3 regions of the Kocuria sp. KSNUG genome follow, and region 3 is predicted to be linked to each of the others. Evidence: predicted binding sites of a transcription regulator. Region 3 holds the regulator's gene; each other region holds the start of a gene.

Region 1 (6,697 bases), 520 kb from region 3:
CGCGCAGCCTCGCGAGCCGCTCCCGGTCCGCGGGGTGCAGGACGTCGAGCAGCACACCCGCCTCCACGTCGCTCTGGATCCGTTCCACGTCCACGCCCACACGACGCTGGGCCGTGACGAGCGCGACCACACCCGCGGTGCGCGAGACGGAGAAATGGACGGGCTGCACGGGAGCCGTCACGGGCGACCACGCGAAGCCGGTGCCGCTCCCCGCGGGGGCCGGGAGGGCGTCGTCGTCCGCGCTGGAGACCGACGCCGCCCGGCCGTGGATCGGACGCGGCGCGCCGGTGCGTGGGTCGTGGGTCACCGGCACCTCGTGGGGCCGGCATCCCAGGCGGTGCGCGAGGACGTGGCGCAGCGCCACCCGTGACACCGTGAACAGTTCGCGGGCGCGGGCCTCCTGGACGGTCTCCGCCCGCGCGAGCTCGAGCTCGCTCAGACACCCCGACGCCGAGAACGCCCAGGGGGCGAACTCCGCGAGGGGCAGCACGTGCAGGGTGAGGTCCGCCGGAGCCCCCGGGACCCTGCGTCGGTGGTCCGCCCACACCGGCTGCCGCAGGGCAGTGGTCCCCGCGCTCACCTCGTGCCCCCGTCGGACTCCGCCAGGGCCCGGTGCAGCAGCTCGGGGTGCTCGAGCAGGCCGTGGTGGCCACCGGGGACGGTGAGCGTGGCGCACTCCGCGTCCGTGCTCCGCGCCCAGCCGGCCATGGACCGCGCCGAGGCCGTGCGGTCCTGCTGGGCGCACACGAGCAGCACCGGGGTGCGCAGCCGCGGGGGAGCGGCGTCGTGGGACAGGGAGGCCCGCAGATCCGCGCGCAGCGGGGCGAGGACCATGGCCCGCAGATCGGGGTCGCGCAGCAGCTCCTCCGGGGTGCCCCCGAGCTCCTGGAGCCACGCCGCGAGGGCGGCGTCGTCCTCCAGGACGGCACGGAGTTCGGGATCGGGATCCGGTGGGACGCTCTTGGCGGAGAGCACCACCCGCCGCAGCCGGCCGGGTCGCTCGCGGTCCACGGCCGCGGCGAACTCCGCGGCGAGCAGAGCCCCGAAGGAGTGGCCCAGGACGGTGGTGGGCAGCTCGTCGGCGTCGAGCACGGGCAGCAGCAGCTCGAGCGCCTCGGCCACCGCGGTGCGCACGTCCACGGGCGTGGGGTCCGCCATGCGGGACTCGCGCCCCGGGCGGCGGTGGACGAGGACCTCCGTGCCGGGCGCCTGGAAGACCCGCCCGGACAGGGCCCCGGCCCCGGCGTGCGGGAAGACGACGAGACGGCGCTGCGGGGCGGCGTCGCCGGTGAACCAGCGCGCCAGGGCCGTGGTGGGGGGAGGGGTGGTGGCCAACGTCCCGGACCTCCTGAATCCGTGGGGGGGGTAGGTGCCGCCGCCGCGTGACCCGGTGCGGGGGCTGCCGGGCGGGGGAGCAGCGGTGCGGGCGGCGCGCTCCGGACGTCTCGACGGGGTAGGCGGACGCGGACCGCGGTGCGGGCGGGGGCGGTGGTGCTGCGAGGGTGGTGCGGGGGGGTGGTGCTGGGTGGTGCCGTGAATCGGATGGGGCTGTGACTGCCGGGTGGTGGTGCTGCGGGGTGGTGGTGCTGCGGTGGGAGGGGATCGCGCGCCGGGAGGTCGTAGGCTCGAGGAACCAGAGCCCTGCACCTCCCGCGGTGCGGGCGTGACACCACAGTACCCAACCGGGCACGCCGCCGTACGGGAACCGGGATGCGGGCCCGGGCCGGGCCCCTGGAACGGCCCCGCCGGCGGAGGCGCGGTCCGGGAGGGTGCGGACGAGACGGAGAGGACATCTCATGGCGGCCAAGAAGCACTCGGCACCGGCCACCCCGGCCACCCGGGCCCTGGAGGCGGCGGGAATCCCGTTCGAGGGACTGCCCTACGAGCACGACCCCCGGGCGGAGTCCTACGGGAACGAGGCGGCACAGGCCCTGGGACTGCCCCCGGAAAGCGTCTTCAAGACCCTGGTGGTGGCCCTGGACCACGGTGGCTTCGGGGTGTGCGTGGTGCCGGTCTCCGCGCGGGCGGACCTCAAGGCGGTCGCCGCGTCGCTGGGCGCCAAGAAGGCGCACCTCGCCGAACCCGGGGACGTGCAGCGGCTGAGCGGCTACGTGCTCGGCGGGGTGAGCCCACTCGGGCAGCGCACCACGCTCCCCACGGTCGTGGACGAGAGCGCACGTCGTCTGGAGCGCGTGTACGTCTCCGGCGGCCGACGTGGTTTCGATGTGGGGCTGGCGCCGGAGGACCTCGTGCGGGCCACCGGGGCCGTGTTCGCGGCGGTGGGGCAGAACCCGGGGTAGGAGAGTCGAGCGTCCTGGGCGCCGCGCTCGCCGCGCCGGGGATGCTCAGGCCACCCGCACCGTCCCCCGACGGGGCCGGTCGCTTATGCGTGTCGGACGGCCTTGGCACCGTCTCAGGAGTCGAATAAAGTTTCGAATACCTGGGGAAGGTGAGCCATCATGACGGTGCTGGACGCGGTGGAGATCGAGCGCCACGAGGACCCGTGGGAGGCGGTCCCCGTGATCGGTGGAACCCTCGTGGACGCGAGGGCCGAGGGGGCGGGGGAGGCCGTCGTGCCGGATGCCACGGGGGAGTTCTCAGTGCACTGCGACTCCTCCGGGAATCCGTGTGAGCTGTTCTACCGTGGCCGCGGTCAGCGCGTGCTGCAGCCCGTGATCCACTGGTACGAACGCTGCAACTGGTGGGATCTGGCGGATCGCGTCCCGCGCGAGAGCTCCACCAGTGCGGTGGACCGGGAGCGCTGGCGGGTCCAGGCCGTGGAGGCCGGCGCCGCGGTGGCGCGCACCTTCGAACTCACCCGGGACCAGTCCACGGGCCGGTGGGGACTGCTCCGTGTCAGCTGCTGAGACCCCCGTGCGGCACCGGGCGGTGGAAGCCCCGCACGGGTCTGTGGTGGTTGACAAACATTCGAACAAAGTTTCGAATATGGGCATGTGGTTCCCTCACCTTCACGTGGCCTCGGCCTTCAGCGCGCACTACGGTGTGGCGCGTCCCGAGGAGCTCGCGGAGACGGCGGCCGGGCAGGACGCCCAGATCCTGGCCTGCACGGACCGGGACGGCCTCTACGGTGCGGTCAAGCACGTGCTGGCCTGCCGGGCCCACGGCATCACCCCCGTGCTGGGGGTGGACCTCGCGCTGCTGGGGGCCACGCCGCCACGGTCCTCGGAGGGGCAGGGCGTCCGCGGCCCCGGAACTGCGCGCGGAGCGTCCCCCGGAGGGGGTGCGCCCCGGCGGGACACCGCGTCCCGAGGACGGAGCGCATCCCGCCGGGTGGCCCCGCCGTCCGGGACGGGGCCCGGGCGGCGTCGCCCCGTCGCGCCCCGGGTGGTCGGACGCGTGGTCGTGCTCGCCACGGGCCACAACGGCGGGGCCGGGTACGCCGCCCTGTGCCGGCTGGTCTCGGCCGCGCACCGCGCCCACGACCGCAGCGCGGCGCACCCCGTGGGGCTCACCCCCGAGCAGATCGCCCGTCACGTGCACCGCGCCGCCCGTGGCGGGGAACCGGGACTCGTGGTGCTCGTGGGGCCGGACTCGGACGTGGGCAGACTGCTGGCCCGTCGGCACTACCGGGCCGCCCGGAACGCGCTGTCCCGCTGGCAGGCGCGAGTGCCTCCCGGGGCCCTCGTGGTGGAGACCACCACCCACCTGGCACCCCAGGGTGCGCCGCTGAGCACGGGTCACGCCGTGCGCATGTACGAGATCGGGCACCAGGCGGGAGTGCCCGTGGTGCTCAGCAACGCCGTGCGCTACGCCCACCCGGGGCAGGCCGTGACCGCGGACGTCCTCGACGCCGCCCGCACGCTGATGTCCCTCGACGAGCTCGCCGGGGCGGAGCGCGGCGTGCTGCAGCCCAACGGCCAGGGCTGGCTCAAGGACGGTGACCGGATGGCGCGCCTGGCCCACGAGATCACGAGCGCCGCGGACCAGGGGGCCACCGGGCCCGCGGGACTGCTCGCGGACACCCACCACCTGGCGCAGCGCTGCGCCCTGGACCTCCAGGAGGACCTGGGGGTGGGCAGGCCCGTGATCCCCGAGGCCTCCGTCCTCGGGCTGCGGGGGGACCCGGACCGCGAACTCGCCCGCCGCTGCTACGCCGGTCTCGCCCGGCTGCACGGCGGCGAGGACTGGGACCGCACCGTCCCCGGGCTCAACCGAGAGTCCCTGCGGGGGCGTCTCGAACGCGAGCTGGACGTCATCTCCCGGCTGGGCTTCGCCGGGTACTTCCTCACCGTGGGAGAAGTCTCGGACCTGATGAGCGCCATGGACGTGCGCCACGCCGCGCGCGGCTCCGGGGTCTCCTCCCTGGTGGTGCACCTGCTCGGGATCTCCCCGGCGGACCCCCTCGAGTACGACCTCGTCTTCGAGCGCTTCCTCTCCCCGCTGCGCCCCAACCTCCCGGACATCGACATCGACATGGAGAGCGCGCGGCGCCACGACGTCTACCGGCGGATCTTCGAGCGCTTCGGCGCCCGCCGGGTCACCCTCATGAGCATGCAGAACGCCTACCGCTCCCGCGGGGCCGTCCGCGACGCCGGGCTCGCCCTCGGTCTCGGGGCCCAGGACGTGGACCACGTGGCCGGCCAGCTGTGGCGCGTTCCCGGGGGCACGCTGCGCGAGGAGATCTCCCGCCGTCCCGAACTGGCACCCCTCGCGGAGCAGCTCAGGGACAACCGGCAGATGGACCTGCTCGTGGACCTCACCGAACGCCTCGACCGGCTGCCCCGCCACATCTCCATGCACCCCTGCGGGGTGATCCTCTCCGACACCACCCTGCTGGAGCGCACCCCCGTGCAGGCCAGCGGGATCGGACTGCCCATGTCCCAGTACGACAAGCACGACATGGACCCCATGGGGCTGATCAAACTCGACATCCTGGGCGTGCGCATGCAGTCCACCCTGGCCCACGCCGTGGCCGAGATCACCCGGTTGCACCCCCACGAACCACCCCCGGACCTCGACACCATGCCCCGGGACGACCCCGACACCTTCCGTCTCATCAGCTCCACCCACACCCTCGGGTGCTTCCAGATCGAGTCCCCGGGCCAGCGCGAGCTCATCGGGACCATGGGACCCGAGGAGTTCAACGACCTCGTCGTGGATATCTCCCTCTTCCGCCCCGGACCCATGCAGGCCAACATGGTCCGCCCCTACCTCAACGCCCGGCACGGCTGGTCCACCCCCGTCTACCCCCACCCGGACCTCGAGGAGATCCTCGCCGAAACCCGCGGCGTGGCCGTCTACCACGAGCAGATCATGCGCATCATGGACCGCATGACCGGGTGCGGACTCGGACAGGCGGACGTCTGGCGGCGACTGCTCGGATCCCCCTCCGAGGGCCCCGTGGAAACCGCGTTCCGGGACGGCGCACGCGCTCGCGGCTACTCCCCGGCGGTGGTCGACACGGTGTGGGAGATCCTCCACGCCTTCGGCAGCTTCGGGTTCTGCAAGGCCCACGGAGTGGCCTTCGCGGTCCCCACCTACCAGTCGGCGTGGTTGAAGACCCACCACCCGGAGGCCTTCATGGCGGGCGTCTGGGAGCACGATCCCGGCATGTACCCGGCGCGGCTGCTCGTGGGGGAGGCCCGCCGCATGGGGATCCCCGTCCTGGGCCCGGACATCAACCGCAGCGGGGAGTGCCACCGCGTGGAGCCGGTCACCCCGCGTCCCGGGACCGTGGCCTCCGGGGACCTGGATGCGGGAATCCCCCACACCCAGGACGGGGCGTGGGGGATCCGGATGTCCTTGGGCGCCATCACCGGCATCAGCGCCGCCGAGGTCGAGCGGCTCCTGGCGGGACAGCCGTACGGGAGCCTCGCCGAGGTCCGGTCCCGGGCCCGTCCCTCCCGCAGGACCCTGCAGAGACTGGCCACCGCCGGGGCCCTCGACAGCCTCCTGCGCGATGCCGGGGCCCGTGCCTCGCGCACGGACATGGTGCGGTTCCTCACGGACCGGGCGGACCGCCCGGCCGTGGCGCGCGGAGCCACGAGCGGGGCGCAACCGGGTGAGGGGCAGCTGGCTCTTCCCCTGGGGGACGTGGACCTGACCTCCCTGCCGGCCCGGCTCCCGGAGCCGTCCCCGCAGGAGAGGGTGAGAGCGGAGATGGAGACCATGGACATCGAGGTCAGCGCCCACCTGATGGACTCCCACGCGGAGCTCATGCGCTCCTACGGGGCCACCCGCGCCGAGGACCTGCTGGGACTGCGCAGCGGCAGCGAGGTGGTGGTGGCCGGGGTGCGGGTGTCCACCATGACCCCGCCCATGCGCAGCGGCAGACGCGTGGTGTTCATCTCCCTGGACGACGGCTCCGGGGCCGTGGACTGCACGTTCTTCGACGAGGCCCAGGCCGAGTCCGGGGAGGTGCTCTTCGCCCCGACCCTGCTGCTGGTCCACGGCCACACCCGGCGCACGGGGCCGCGGGGGATCGGCATCCAGGCCGCCCGGGCGTGGGACCTCTCCCGGCCGGAGACCCTCCCGGACCCCCGCACGCTGCTGGGTTCCCGGCCTGCCGCGTCCCGCCCACCACGGGAGCAGGGCCCCGGCCACACCCGGCGGCTCCGCGAGCACGGACCGGGGAACGGGGCGGCGGCCGCACCCGGCAGAGTCCTGCGAAAGGCAGGCACACCATGACACGGAGCGTGAGCGCGCAAACGCGCGACAGTACACGCCCGGGCCTGTG
Region 2 (6,697 bases), 250 kb from region 3:
CACGGGTCTCCGCGGACGGCGTGCCCGGCAGGGACACCACGATGTTGTTCCCGGACTGGGTGGTGATCTCCGCCTCGGAGACGCCCGCGCCGTCCACGCGCTGGCGGATGATCTCCACCGCCTGGTCCAGCTGCTCCTGGGTAATCTCCTCGCCCGCCTGCTCCCCCTGCAGGGACGGTGTGAGCACCATCTGCGTACCGCCCTCAAGGTCGAGGGCGAGCTTGGGTGCCCAGCCGGTGCGGTCGGTGGTGACACCGTAGACCAGCAGGCCGGCCAGCAGGGCGATGACCGCCACCAGGGCCACGAGGGACCCGCGGGCCCTGGCCGCCGCCGCGGCGGCCCCGGTGCGGGGCTTCCTGGTCCGCGGTGACGACGTGGACTTCCGGGCGGGACCGGAGTCCTCGGCGGAGCCCTTGCGCCGCCGCCGGGATGACGTCGAGGCCTTCGGAGACTCCGAGGCCTCCGAGCTCTTCTTCTGTGCTGCCATTGCCGTCCTTCGAGGAGACCGTGACCGGACGCGCACGCCGGTCACCACATGAGAAACGGGCCGAGGTCCTCGGCCCGTTCCTCATCGGGGGGATGTCAGATGGTGGGGTTGCCGTTCTCGCCGCGGCCGCGGGGGTCGGTCCCGTTCCCGGGCTCGGGGTGCTCCGCGCCGTCGAGCGCGGAAGCAGAACCGTCCGTCACGGTGCCGTGGGACGGAGCCTCGTCGAGCGGAGTGTCGTGATCGACCGCGGTGGCGTGGGTGGGAGCAGTGTCCTGCTCGGCGTGGGCGGCGGTGGAGCCGTCGGCGGGGAGCTGAGCGGCGTCCTGGTCCGCGGCGTCGGCCTCCGGGGTCTCGTCCACGACGGTGGTGACGGTCTGCGAGTGGACGGTCACGAGCTGGCCCGGTGCAATCTCCAGGACAGCCTTGTTGTTCTCACGGTCCATCTCCTGCAGGGTCCCGAACAGCCCGAAGCTCGTCATCACCTGCGTGCCGGGGCCCATGCTGGCCTGCTTGGTCTTCATCTCGGCCTGGGCCTTCTTCTGGCGCCGCATGGGCAGCCACAGCAGCAGCACCATGGCCAGGAGCATCACGGGAAGGAACCAGGCGCTTCCGCCACCGGTGGCTGCCTGCTGGGTCTCTGCGAGGATGGTCACGGAGGATCCGTTCTGTCGAGGGATGAGGGTCTCGGGTGCACGGGCCCCGGGACACATCGGTGCCGATCCGGGCCCACACACCAATTCCCCCCAGCTTAGGGGATGGATCTGGTCACCCGCTGGATGCATCTCCCGGTGACGGGTCAGCGGCGAGGGCGGACCGCAGGGCGGGGTCCTTGAACGCGGCGTGCTCGGGAACCTCCAGGTCCAGGTGCTCCCAGGCCGCGGCCATGGCGATCCTGCCCCGGGGCGTGCGTCCGAGCAGACCCTCGCGGACCAGGAAGGGCTCCGCGACCGTCTCCACGGTCTCGGTCTCCTCCCCCACCGCGATGGCCAGGGTGGACAGGCCCACCGGACCGCCGTTGAACTTGCCCACCAGCGCGGCGAGCACGTTGCGGTCGAGCCGGTCCAGCCCGCGGGCGTCCACCTCGTACATGTCCAGGGCGGCGCCGGCCGCACGGGCGTCGATGCGCTCCACACCGTGCACGAGCGCCCAGTCCCGCACGCGGCGCAGCAGCCGGTTGGCGATGCGCGGGGTGCCGCGCGAGCGCGAGGCCACTTCCGTGAAGGCCTCGGAGGTCATGGTGAGGTCCAGCAGGCCCGCGGAGCGGCGCAGCACGAGCTCGAGCTCCGATACCGAGTAGAACTCCAGGTGCCCGGTGAAACCGAAGCGGTCCCGCAGCGGCCCGGGCAGCAGACCCGCACGGGTGGTGGCGCCCACGAGGGTGAACGGCGGCAGGTCCAGGGGAATGGAGGTGGCACCGGCTCCCTTGCCCACCACGATGTCCACGCGGAAGTCCTCCATGGCCATGTAGAGCATCTCCTCCGCCGGGCGGGACATCCGGTGGATCTCGTCCAGGAAGAGCACCTCCCCGTGGGTCAGGGAGGAGAGGATGGCCGCGAGGTCCCCCGCGTGCTGGATGGCGGGGCCCGAGGAGATCCGCAGCGGGACCTCCAGCTCCTCGGCGATGATCATGGCCAGGGTGGTCTTGCCCAGGCCCGGCGGTCCGGAGAGCAGCACGTGGTCCGCGGTGCGCCCGCGCAGCTTTGATGCCTCCAGCACGAGCGAGAGCTGCGCGCGAACGCGTTTCTGCCCCACGAAGTCGTCCAGCGTGCCCGGACGCAGCGACGCCTCCAGCTGCTGGTCGTCGTAGTCCCCCTCGGCGCCCACGAGCCGTTGCGGTCCCGCGCCCCCGCGCTCCTCCACGGCCATGCTCAACGCCTCCCGGTGGGCGCGTGCGTGGTGCCCTTGGAGGTCCCGAGCCAGGACAGCACGGCGCGCAGGATCTCGGCCACGTTGCCGGAGTCACCGAGCTCGGGCTGGGTCTGCAGGGCGTCCTCGATGCCGCGGACGGCGTCCTTCTCGTTCCACCCCAGGCCCGTGAGAGCATCGACCACCTGGTCCCGCCACACCGGCATCTGCGGCTGGGCGGCCTGCTGGACGGGGGGTTCGGGGAGCACGAGCTTGTCCGCGAGCTCCAGCACGATCCGCCGCGCGGACTTCGGCCCGATGCCCGGGACGGACGTGAACGCCTTGTCGTCGCCGGCCGCGATGGCCCGGCGAGCGTCGTCGGGCCCGAGCACGGAGACGGCCGCGAGCGCGGTGCGCGGCCCCACGCCGGAGACCCCCAGCATGACCGTGAAGATCTCCTTCTCGTCCGCCTGGGCGAACCCGAACAGCAGCGGGGCCTCGTCCTTGCGGGCGATGTAGGCGGTGTGCAGCCGGGTGGTGGCTCCCACCCGCAGCCCGGACAGGGTGTGGGGGCTCGCGTGGACCTCGATGCCGAAGCCCGAGACCTCCACCACGGCCAGGGTGGCGCCCACGAAGGCCACCTCACCGGTCACCGAGGCAATCACGGCTGCTCCCCTCTTCCGGCCGGAGCCGGGCTCGTGCGCCCACCGGTTCCGGGGGGCTGGATGGTACAGGGGCGGCGCCCCTGTGGTCAGGCGGACGGGGCCCGCCGCATTCGAACACGTGTGCGAATGGTCCTGGGCCACTGTACCAACGGGGGCAGCCCTGCGGGGCTGGACCGAGGGAAACGGGCCACGGGCGCCGGTGCGGGCCGTGGCCCACGGGCGGATCAGCACGGCTCCGGAGGAGGAGCGCCCGGCGGTTCCGGCGCCTGCGACCCTCAGCCGCGTCCGCGTCGTGCGGGGCCGCCGCCCCGGGACCCCGGAGCGCGCGAGGCGGACTCAGCCCGCCGCCACGCCTGCTGGGCCGGTGTCAGAGCGGTGGTCCCGGTGGACCGTGACGGACGGGACCCGGAGTGGGTGGAGGTGGCTGCCACGGCGTTCATCCCGGCCACACCACCGCGCCAGCCGTGGCACACGGCCAGCGCGAGGGCGTCCGCGGCGTCGGCCGGGCGGGGCGGGGCGTCCAGTTTCAGGATGCGCACGACCATCCGGTTCACGGACTCCTTGTCCGCGGAGCCGTCCCCGGTGACCGCGGCCTTGACCTCGGACGGGGTGTGCCACGCCACCGGGATGCCGCGCCGGGCCGCTGCCGCGATCACCACACCGGTGGCCTGGGCCGTGCCCACGACCGTGGGGGCGTTGTTCTGCGCGAACACGCGCTCCACCGCCACCACGTTCGGGTGGAAGCGCTCCATGAGCTCGTCCGCGGCCTCCATGATGGTCAGCACTCGGTGCTCGAGCGCCTCGTGGGCGCGCGAGCCGCTCACCTGGACGTGCACGAACGTGCCCGTGCGCTGGGCGGACATGTCCACCACCGCGAACCCGCACCGGGTCAGTCCGGGGTCCACCGCGAGCACGCGCTGGGAGCCCGCCGCCTGCGAACGGGCCACGGGCCTACTCGTCGTCCTCGAGCTGGGCCATCACGTCCGCGGGGATGTTCGCGTTGGAGTACACGTTCTGGACGTCGTCCAGCTCCTCGATCGCATCCGCGAGCTTGAGGAACTTCCGGGCGCCCTCGGCGTCCAGGTCCACGCTCATGGTGGCCCGGAACTGGGGGTCGTCGTTGTTGTACTCCAGACCAGCCTCGTCCAGTGCCGCGCGGATCGCGGGCAGGTCGGTGGCCTCGCTGACCACCTCGAACACGTCCGACTCATCCAGGACCTCGTCCGCCCCGGCGTCGAGCACGGCCATCAGGACGTCGTCCTCGGTGAGGCCGTCCGTCTTGGCCACCTCCACCACGCCCTTGCGCTCGAAGAGGTACGCCACCGAGCCGGAATCCGCCATGGTGCCGCCGTGGCGGGTCACGGCCACGCGCACCTCGGACGCCGCCCGGTTCTTGTTGTCGGTCAGGCACTCTATGTAGAGGGCGGTGCCCTGCGGACCGCGGGCCTCGTAGAGGATCTCGGTGTAGTCGATCGTCTCGCCGGTCAGCCCCGCACCGCGCTTGACCGCGCGGTCGATGTTGTCGTTGGGCACGGAGTTCTTCTTGGCCTTGGAGACCGCGAGCTCGAGTGCCGGGTTGCCGGAGGTGTCCGCGCCGCCCATGCGCGCCGCGACCTCGATGCCCTTGATGTACTTGGCGAACGCCTTGGCGCGCTTGGCGTCGATCGCCGCCTTCTTGTGCTTGGTCGTGGCCCACTTGGAGTGACCTGACATGGATGACCTCCTCGAAAGAGTGCGTCCGGCCGCGAACGGGCCGGACGCGATGGTGGATTGACTGCCATGATACCGAGCGCACCCGGTGCCCTGTCACACCGGGCGTCCACCGGGTCACGACGCCGCACGGCCGGCCGGGCACGACGCCGCACGTCCGGCTCCCGCGGGAGAGCCGGGTCGCGCGGTGTGGACCTCGGCGTCCGCGGCGACGAGCGGCGGCGTCGTCAGCGGGGGCGGGAGGCGGCGACCTCGCGCGCGCGCTCGGCCAGAGTGTCGTCGGGGCCGACCTCCGGCAGGGACTCCCCGCGCAGGGCGAGAGCCTGGCCCAGCAGGAAGTCCGCGACGCGCGGGTTCTTGGGCAGCAGGGAGCCGTGCAGGTAGCTGCCGAGCACGTTGTGGGTGCGGGCGCCCTCCGTGCCGTCCTCGCCGTTGTTGCCGGCGCCGGAAACGACCGTGGCCAGGGGCTCCTGCCCCGCTCCCAGGTGGGTGAGACCGGAGTGGTTCTCGTAGCCCACGATCCGGCCCAGCTCGGGGGACTCGGTGACGATGTTGCCGATCAGCCGCTCGGTGCCCGCCACGGTCTCGAGGTCGAAGATCCCGATCCCGGACAGGGTCTCCCCCGCCCCGGTGCGGAAGCTGCGGCCGAAGAGCTGGTAGAGACCGCAGATCGCGAGCATGGGCACGCCGCGCTCCACGGCCTCGTGCAGCCGCGGTGCCACGGCCGCGAGGTCCTCGGCCACGCGGAACTGCCCCGAGTCCTGGCCGCCGCCGCCCACGAAGAGGTCGGCGTGCTCGGGCCACGGATCGCCCGGATCGTAGTCCACGATCTCGGTGTCCAGACCGTAGCGCTCGGCGCGGCGCTTGAGGGTCAGGGTGTTGCCCCAGTCGCCGTAGATGTTCATGTCCCGGGGGTAGAGCTGCACGATGCGCAGCGGCCCGGAGGTGTTCTCAGCCACGGTGTTCTCCTAGATGGCGGCCACGTGCGTCATGCCGCCCAGGATCTTGCGCAGGGACAGCATGGCCGTGTAGGTGCAGAAGATGCGCATGGGGCGGTCCCCGGACTGTGCGACGAACTGCTTCAGCGCGTCCTCCAGGTCCGGTTCCACCCCGCCCACGCGCACGAGGTCGTAGTCCAGGCGCAGGGCCATGTCCCACGCGCGCACTCCGGAGACGAGGTCCACCCCGCCCTCCCTGAGGCTGTCGAAGTCCACGTCCCACAGCCAGGAGACGTCCCGGCCGTCCGCGTACTGGTCGTTGATCGCGATCATGGTCGCGTAGTCCTGAGCGGACGCGGAGGCCAGGGAGAGCCGGAAGCCCGCGGGGTTCTTCACCAGCAGCAGCTGCAGGGGCTTGCCGTCCACCGTGATGGTCTCGCCGCGCCCGAAGGCGGGCGTCACGTTGCCGAGCTCGGCCACCAGGGCGGGGACATCGGCGTCGTCGCCCAGCACCCGCAGGCTCACGGCCAGGGCGGCCGCGGCGTTGTACTGGTTGTAGACGCCGTACAGGTCCACCGTGGCCTCGTGGCTCGTGCCGCGCACGTCCAGCTCCACGCTGCGGGCGTTGACGGCCTCCAGCACGACGTCCGCGTCCGGGCGCCGTGCCGAGGGCACCTGGGAGTCCTTTTCGCCCGGGTCCACCTGGCGCAGGCCTTCGCGCATGTCGTCGTCGGACGGAAACATGGGGCGCAGCGCGTCCGAGAGCCCGAACCAGGACACGGCCGTGCCCGCGGAGAGGTCCTCGGCGAGCCCCGCGATCCGGGGGTCCTCGCGGTTGAGCACCACGGTCTCCGTGGTGGCGCGGGCCACCTGGCGCAGCATCCGGCGCGTGGTGTCGATCTCCCCGAAGCGGTCCAGCTGGTCGCGCATCACGTTCAGCAGCAGGCTGATCCGCGGCTGCACCTGCTTCACGAAGTGCACCGCGTGGGCCTCGTCCAGCTCGAGCACCGCTACGTCCGCGTCCAGGCGGCCGAACGCGTCCATCTCCGCGA
Region 3 (6,697 bases):
GCGTGGGAACGGGCCGCCCTCTCGGAGGGCTGGCGCAGCAGGTTCTCCGCCTGCGCGAGTGGGTCGAGACCACCGAGAGCGGGGACCGGGACGACATCCAGCCGGGGGTCTCGGACGCCGCGTGGCGCCAGGTCTCCGTGACGGCCAAGGAGTGCCTGGGGCGCAAGTGCCCGCTCGTGGAGGAGTGCTTCGCGGAACGTGCCCGCGCTCAGGCGGGTGGGGCGGACATCGTCATCACCAACCACGCTCTCCTCGCGATCAACGCCTTCGAGGGCCTCGCGGTGCTCCCGGAGCACGACGTCGTCATCGTGGACGAGGCGCACGAGCTGCGCGACCGGGTCACCGGCGCGGTCACGGCGTCGTTATCAGCGGCGGCCGTGCGCGCGGCGAGCACCGCCGTCCGCAAGCACACGGCGGCCTCCAGCGACGCGCTGGAACGAGCCGCGCAGGCCTTCGACAAGGCGTTCGACGACGAGGACGCGGGCCTGCTGCCCCGGGGATTCACCGAGGAGCAGGTCTACGCGGTACGGGGGATCCAGGACGCCGCCCGCACAGGGCTCAGCGACACCAAGGGGGAGTCCAAGGGAGAGGACGCCGGACGGCACGCCGCACGCTCGCGGCTCTCGGAGCTTCTGGACACCTCCGAGCGCATGCTCGGGGCAGACACCGCGCACGACGTCCTGTGGGTTTCGCGTGTGGGTCGGTGGAGCCCCACGGAGGGGTACGTGGGCACCTCGGCGGGAGAGCCTGCCACGCTCAACATTGCGCCCCTGAGCGTGGCGGGGCCCCTGCGCGAGGGTCTCTTCGACGGCCGCACGGTGGTGCTCACCTCCGCGACACTGGCCGTGGGGTCGTCCTTCTCGTCGGTCGCCGGGTCCCTCGGCCTGCAGGGCCCGGGGGCGCCGCCCTGGCGGGGCGTGGACGTGGGAAGCCCCTTCGACTACCGCCGCCAGGGGATCCTCTACGTGGCCAAGCACCTTTCCAAGCCCGGGAGGGGCGTCTCGGAGGAGCAGCTGGGCGAGCTGCTCGAGCTGCTGGAGGCGTCCGGAGGCGGAGCGCTCGGGCTGTTCTCCTCACGGCGCGCGGCGGAGGACGCCGCAGAGGCGTTGCGGGAGCGGACCGAGCTGCCCATCCTGTGCCAGGGGGACGCCTCGTTGCCCTCACTCGTCAAGGAGTTCACGGACGATCCCGCGGCCAGTCTGTTCGGCACCATGAGCCTGTGGCAGGGGGTGGACGTCCCGGGGCAGTCCTGCCGGCTGGTGGTGATCGACAGGATCCCGTTCCCCCGCCCCGACGATCCGCTGGGCACCGCCCGCACCCGTGCCGCCGAGCGCGCCGGGGGCAACGGCTTCATGACGGTGTCCGCCTCGCACGCGGCTGTTCGGCTTGCCCAGGGCGCGGGACGGCTGATCCGTGCGAGCGGGGACAAGGGTGTGGTGGCGGTTCTGGACTCCCGCCTTGCGACGGCCCGCTACGGGTCCTTCCTCGCCCGGTCGCTGCCCCCGCTGTGGCCCACCACGGACAAGTCCACCGTGCTGGGGGCGCTGCAGCGGCTGGGCCGGCAGTGAGGTGAGGGCCCCGCGCCGCGGCTACAGGGAGCGCAGGACGGAGACGACCTTGCCCATCACGGTGGCGTGGTCGCCCAGGATGGGTTCGTAGCGGGTGTTCTGCGGCAGGAGCCAGGTGTGGCCGTCGCGCTGCCGGAAGGTCTTCACCGTGGCCTCGTCGTCCAGCAGGGCGGCCACGACGTCCCCGTTCTCCGCGGAGTTCTGCTGGCGCACGACCACCCAGTCGCCGTCGCAGATGGCGGCGTCGATCATCGAGTCCCCGGCGACCTTGAGCATGAACAGCTGGCCGTGGCCCACGAACTGCCGCGGCAGCGAGTAGACCTCCTCGACGGACTGCTCGGCGGTGATGGGGCCGCCCGCGGCAATGCGGCCCACCAGGGGCACGGGCACCATGGCGTCGTCCTCGTCCGCGACGGGCACCGAGCCCAGGGTGGGCGTGAGGGACGAGACCGTGGCACCGCCGGCGGCTTCACCCGCCTGGGGCGCCTCCTCGCCCAGGTGGTGGTCCAGCTCCTGCTGGCTGAGCGGGCGCAGCACCTCCATGGCCCGGGGGCGTCGGGGGTCACGGCGGAGGTACCCCCACTTCTCCAGCTGACCGAGCTGGTGCGTGACGCTCGACAGAGATGCGAGCCCCACGATGTCCCCGATCTCCCTCATGGACGGCGGGTACCCCCGCGTGGCGATCGAGCGCTGCACGGCACCCAGGATCCTCGCCTGACGGTCCGAGAGTGTTCGAACGGGCCGGCCAGGTGTCTGCTGAGCGGGGGAAGTGGTGCTCACGAGCGGGGTCCTTTCGCCGTGCCGCACAGGGCGTGCCCGGGGGCCGGGCCGCGGACCGCTTATGCGTGTCGGAGACGTGGGGTCGACTGTCACATGTATGGGGCCAGCTTAACCCGGGTGACCTGCGCATTCAAATATGTGTTCGAAACGGACCTCGACACCGTTCGTACATCCGTGCTAGAACTGTCACCAGACATTCGAAGATGTGTTCTACCCGCTACCGCGGTTCGAACACCGCCGCCCGGTGGGCGGCATCGACCGGAACACCAGGAGGTTGCCATGACCGCTCTCATCATGCCGAGGCCCGTTCGCCGGGCCACCGGAGTACGCGGCCGGTCCAGCATCCGAGCCGGTGTCGCCCGTCAGCTGGACGCCGCCGGCGGGGGAGGGCACGATCTCGGACCGGGGATCATGCGCTTGACCCGCCGCGGCAGACTGCTGCTGATCGGACTGCCCGTGGTCACCGGAGCCGCAGCGCTGCTCGTGGTGGCCGCGGTGTTCCTGCTGCCGCCCACCGTCAACGCCTCCACGGACCCCGTGGGTGAGCCCGTGACCCAGAGCGTCACGGTGCAGGCCCGGCAGAGTCTGTGGGAGATCGCGGTGGCCGCCGACCCCGACCGCGACCCGCGGGAGGTCATGGACGACATCGCGGAGCTCAACGGCCTCAGCTCGTCCCAGCTCTCGGCCGGTCAGGTCCTCGAAGTTCCGGCCCGGTAGGCTCTGCTGACCCTTTGGTCTCCACGGGCCCGGAGTGCCCAGCCTGCCCCGTGGTCTCAAGGGATCCCGTGATCTTGAGGGACCCCGTGGTCTCGAGGGAGCCAGTGATCTTGAGGGCCCCGTCGACTCAACGAGCCCCTGTGGTCTCAGCAGTGCGTGGAGCACGAGGGCGGCGGCCTTGCAGTCTGTGTGCGCCGACTGCCTCGGGGATCAGCAGCGCCGTCCTTCCCCGTTCTTCCCCGGCGGCGCTCGGCTCGATCGACCCCCGGCCTGTCGGTTGGACCCGCGCTCGATAGGATGAACCGGTGAATTCCGCCGCAGATCCTCTGGCCTCCCTCCCGATGCGTGACGACCTGCAGGGGATGTCCCCGTACGGGGCTCCGCAGCTGCAGGTGGAGGTCGCGCTGAACACCAACGAGAACACCCACCCCGTTCCCGACGCCGTCGTGGACGCGATCACGGATCGTGTGCACCTCGTGGCCGGGGCGCTGAACAGGTACCCGGACCGGGACTTCACCGCCCTGCGGAAGGCCCTGGCCTCCTACCTGGGGCACGGCCTCGACGAGCGGAACATCTGGGCGGGCAACGGCTCCAACGAGGTGCTGCAGCAGATCCTCCAGGCCTTCGGGGGACCGGGGCGTTCTCTCCTCAGCTTCGTTCCCACGTACTCCATGTATCCGTTGCTCGCACTGGGAACGGGCACACGGTTCATCGCGGGGGAGCGGGACGCCGACTTCTCCCTCACGGCGGACGCCGCGGCCCGGCAGGTGGCCGAGCACGCGCCCAGCGTGGTGTTCCTGTGCTCGCCCAACAATCCCACGGGGACCGCTCTCGAGCTCGACGTGGTCGATGCCGTGTACCGCGCCGGAGAGACGCACCGCACGGTCGTGGTGGTGGACGAGGCCTACGCCGAGTTCGCCCGCGAGGGAACACCGTCCGCGCTGACCCTGCTCGAGGACCGCCCCCGGCTCATCGTGTCCCGGACCATGAGCAAGGCCTTCGCCCTGGCTGGAGCCCGCCTCGGCTACTTCGCGGCGGCGCCGGAGATCGCGGATGCCATGCGGCTCGTCCGGTTGCCCTACCACCTGTCCTCCGTCACCCAGGCCACCGCGCTGGCGGCACTCGAGCACCACGGTGCGCTGCTGGCCACCGTGGAGGACATCAAGACCCAGCGTGATCGGATCGTGCGGGAACTCACCCGTCTGGGGCTCGCGCCATCGGCGTCGGACTCGAACTTCGTGTTCTTCGACTGCGGCGGAGACGCGCACGCGATGTGGCAGGCCCTCCTGGACGACGGGGTGCTCGTGCGGGACGTGGGGATTCCCGGGCACCTGCGGGTCACCGCCGGCACGGAGCCCGAGACGTCCGCGTTCCTGGACGCTGTGGCGGGGTACCTGTCCGCGCGCTGAGTCACGACGGACCCACGTTCACCGGAGGCCGGAGGCCGGGGGCTGGCTGCGGGCGGCGCGTCGGCCAGGGCGCGGAGCAACTGCGGTCCCGCCTAGACTGGAACGACCCGCGCGCACCACGCGTCCCGCCATTGCCGGACCGGCCGCGCGCGGGCGGATCGAACCACGAGGAGTCAGTGCCAGACATGAGTGCGACCGAGAAGCAGCGCACCGCCACGGTGGAACGCGTCACGAGCGAGTCCACGGTGCGGGTGAGCCTGGACCTGGACGGCACGGGCACCTCCCGCATCGACACGAGCGTGCCGTTCTACGACCACATGCTCACCGCCCTGTCGAGGCACTCGCTCATCGACCTGGACGTCACGGCGCACGGGGACACCCACATCGACGTCCACCACACGGTCGAGGACACGGCCATCGTGCTGGGCGAGGCATTGCGGGAGGCGCTCGGGGACAAGCGCGGGATCCGCAGGTTCGGGCAGGCCACTGTTCCCCTGGACGAGGCCCTCGCCTCGGCGGTGGTGGACGTCTCCGGCCGCCCCTACGTGGTGCACACCGGAGAGCCCGAGGGACAGCAGTACCACCTGATCGGTGGCCACTTCACGGGGTCCATGACCCGTCACGTGCTGGAGTCCCTGGCCCACCACGCGCAGCTGTGCCTGCACATGGACGTGGTGCGCGGGAGGGACCCCCACCACATCGTGGAGGCACAGTTCAAGGCGCTGGCCCGTGCACTGCGCGAGGCCGTGGAGCTGGATCCGCGGATGGCCGGCACCATCCCGTCCACCAAGGGCGCCCTGTGAGCGCCGAGGTGACGGACGCGCAGGACGCGCCGAGCGTCGTCGTGCTGGACTACGGCGCGGGGAACGTGCGCTCGGCGGTCCGCGCGCTGGAGGCCGCGGGCGCGCGCGTGCGACTCAGCGCGGACCCGCGCGACGTCCTGGACGCGGACGGGCTCGTGGTGCCGGGCGTGGGCGCGTTCGAAGCGGTGATGGAGGGGCTGCGGTTGGTGGACGCCCCCCGGCTCATCGACCGGCGCGTGAGTGGCGGCCGCCCCGTGCTGGGGATCTGCGTGGGTCTGCAGGTGATGTTCGACCGCGGCGTGGAGCACGGCCGCGAGACCGCGGGCCTCGCGCAGTGGCCCGGAACCGTGGAGCGACTGGCCGCGCCCGTGGTGCCCCACATGGGCTGGAACACGGTGCGCCCGCCCGAGGACTCGGTGCTCTTCCGGGGCCTCGAGAACGAGCGCTTCTACTTCGTGCACTCCTACGGTGTGCAGGGCTGGGCGTTCGACCAGAGCATCGAGGTCATGGCTCCTCCCGCCGTGACCTGGTCCGAGCACGGCACGCCGTTCGTGGCCGCGGTGGAGAACGGACCGCTGAGTGCCACGCAGTTCCATCCCGAGAAGTCCTCGCACGCGGGGATCGCCCTGCTGCGCAACTGGCTGGCCACGCTGCCTCGCACGGGCCGGCTGGACGACCGTCTTTCCGACCCCGCAACGGAGCATGCCTCATGACCGCCTCGGTCCTCGTCCTCGTCGCCGGCGCCTTCTTCGTCGGTGGCGCCATCTCGTTCGCCCAGCAGCGCAAACCCGTGTGGTCGATCGTGCTGCTCGCCCTGGTCGCCGCCGCGCTGATCGGCTACGGCGCGTACTCGTGGTTCACGAGTCTGTGAGCACGCCCGTGCCAGGATCCGCGCACCGCACGTGACGCGGTGCGCGGCGCCGCCCCGGGCCTGACCCCGTTGCCGCCTCGGGTGCCGCATCCGAGACCCGGGCCGGCGGAAGCACCGGGGCAGGCTCCCGAACCGGCCACCCCGCGCCCCACGGCGCGGACACCATTCGACGGCGCGCCGTCCGGCGCCCACGTGAGGAGACCCATGACAGAGAACACCGACCGTCGGCTCGAGCTGCTGCCCGCCGTGGACGTGCAGGGCGGGCAGGCCGTGCGCCTGGTCCAGGGCGAGGCCGGTTCCGAGACCGGCTACGGAGATCCACTGGAGGCCGCGCGCGCCTGGCAGGAGGCCGGCGCCGAGTGGCTGCACCTCGTGGACCTGGACGCCGCATTCGGCCGAGGTGACAACATCGAGGTGCTGCGCCGTGTGGCGGAGAACCTCGACCTGAAGATCGAGATGTCCGGGGGCATCCGGGACGACGAGTCGCTCGAGCGCGTCCTGTCCCTGCGTCCCGCGCGCATCAACCTGGGCACGGCCGCGCTCGAGAAC

Evidence for each region. The regulator LexA, encoded in region 3, represses DNA repair genes until DNA is damaged. The targets are predictions, from matches to a motif close to TCGAACANNTGTTCGA.
Region 1: a site for LexA is predicted at 2,421-2,436, ahead of AABM36_RS08685 (DUF6504 family protein). Genes of this name have one in related genera too.
Region 2: a site for LexA is predicted at 3,108-3,123, ahead of ruvA (Holliday junction branch migration protein RuvA). Genes of this name have one in related genera too.

Annotation. Positions count from the first base shown of each region.
Region 1 is NZ_CP150981.1:1,984,725-1,991,421, reverse strand. It holds gene AABM36_RS08700 (4'-phosphopantetheinyl transferase family protein) at 1-580, opposite strand, end outside; gene AABM36_RS08695 (thioesterase II family protein) at 577-1,335, opposite strand; gene ybaK (Cys-tRNA(Pro) deacylase) at 1,797-2,300, shown strand; gene AABM36_RS08685 (DUF6504 family protein) at 2,460-2,867, shown strand; gene AABM36_RS08680 (DNA polymerase III subunit alpha) at 2,953-6,648, shown strand.
Region 2 is NZ_CP150981.1:1,713,342-1,720,038, reverse strand. It holds gene secD (protein translocase subunit SecD) at 1-487, opposite strand, end outside; gene AABM36_RS07450 (preprotein translocase subunit YajC) at 583-1,140, opposite strand; gene ruvB (Holliday junction branch migration DNA helicase RuvB) at 1,253-2,353, opposite strand; gene ruvA (Holliday junction branch migration protein RuvA) at 2,356-2,997, opposite strand; gene ruvC (crossover junction endodeoxyribonuclease RuvC) at 3,273-3,944, opposite strand; gene AABM36_RS07430 (YebC/PmpR family DNA-binding transcriptional regulator) at 3,949-4,710, opposite strand; gene AABM36_RS07425 (type 1 glutamine amidotransferase) at 4,935-5,666, opposite strand; gene AABM36_RS07420 (MurT ligase domain-containing protein) at 5,676-6,697, opposite strand, start outside.
Region 3 is NZ_CP150981.1:1,467,113-1,473,809, forward strand. It holds gene AABM36_RS06345 (ATP-dependent DNA helicase) at 1-1,568, shown strand, start outside; gene lexA (transcriptional repressor LexA) at 1,590-2,348, opposite strand; gene AABM36_RS06355 (LysM peptidoglycan-binding domain-containing protein) at 2,628-3,065, shown strand; gene AABM36_RS06360 (histidinol-phosphate transaminase) at 3,371-4,474, shown strand; gene hisB (imidazoleglycerol-phosphate dehydratase HisB) at 4,660-5,277, shown strand; gene hisH (imidazole glycerol phosphate synthase subunit HisH) at 5,274-5,990, shown strand; gene AABM36_RS06375 (hypothetical protein) at 5,987-6,148, shown strand; gene priA (bifunctional 1-(5-phosphoribosyl)-5-((5-phosphoribosylamino)methylideneamino)imidazole-4-carboxamide isomerase/phosphoribosylanthranilate isomerase PriA) at 6,353-6,697, shown strand, end outside.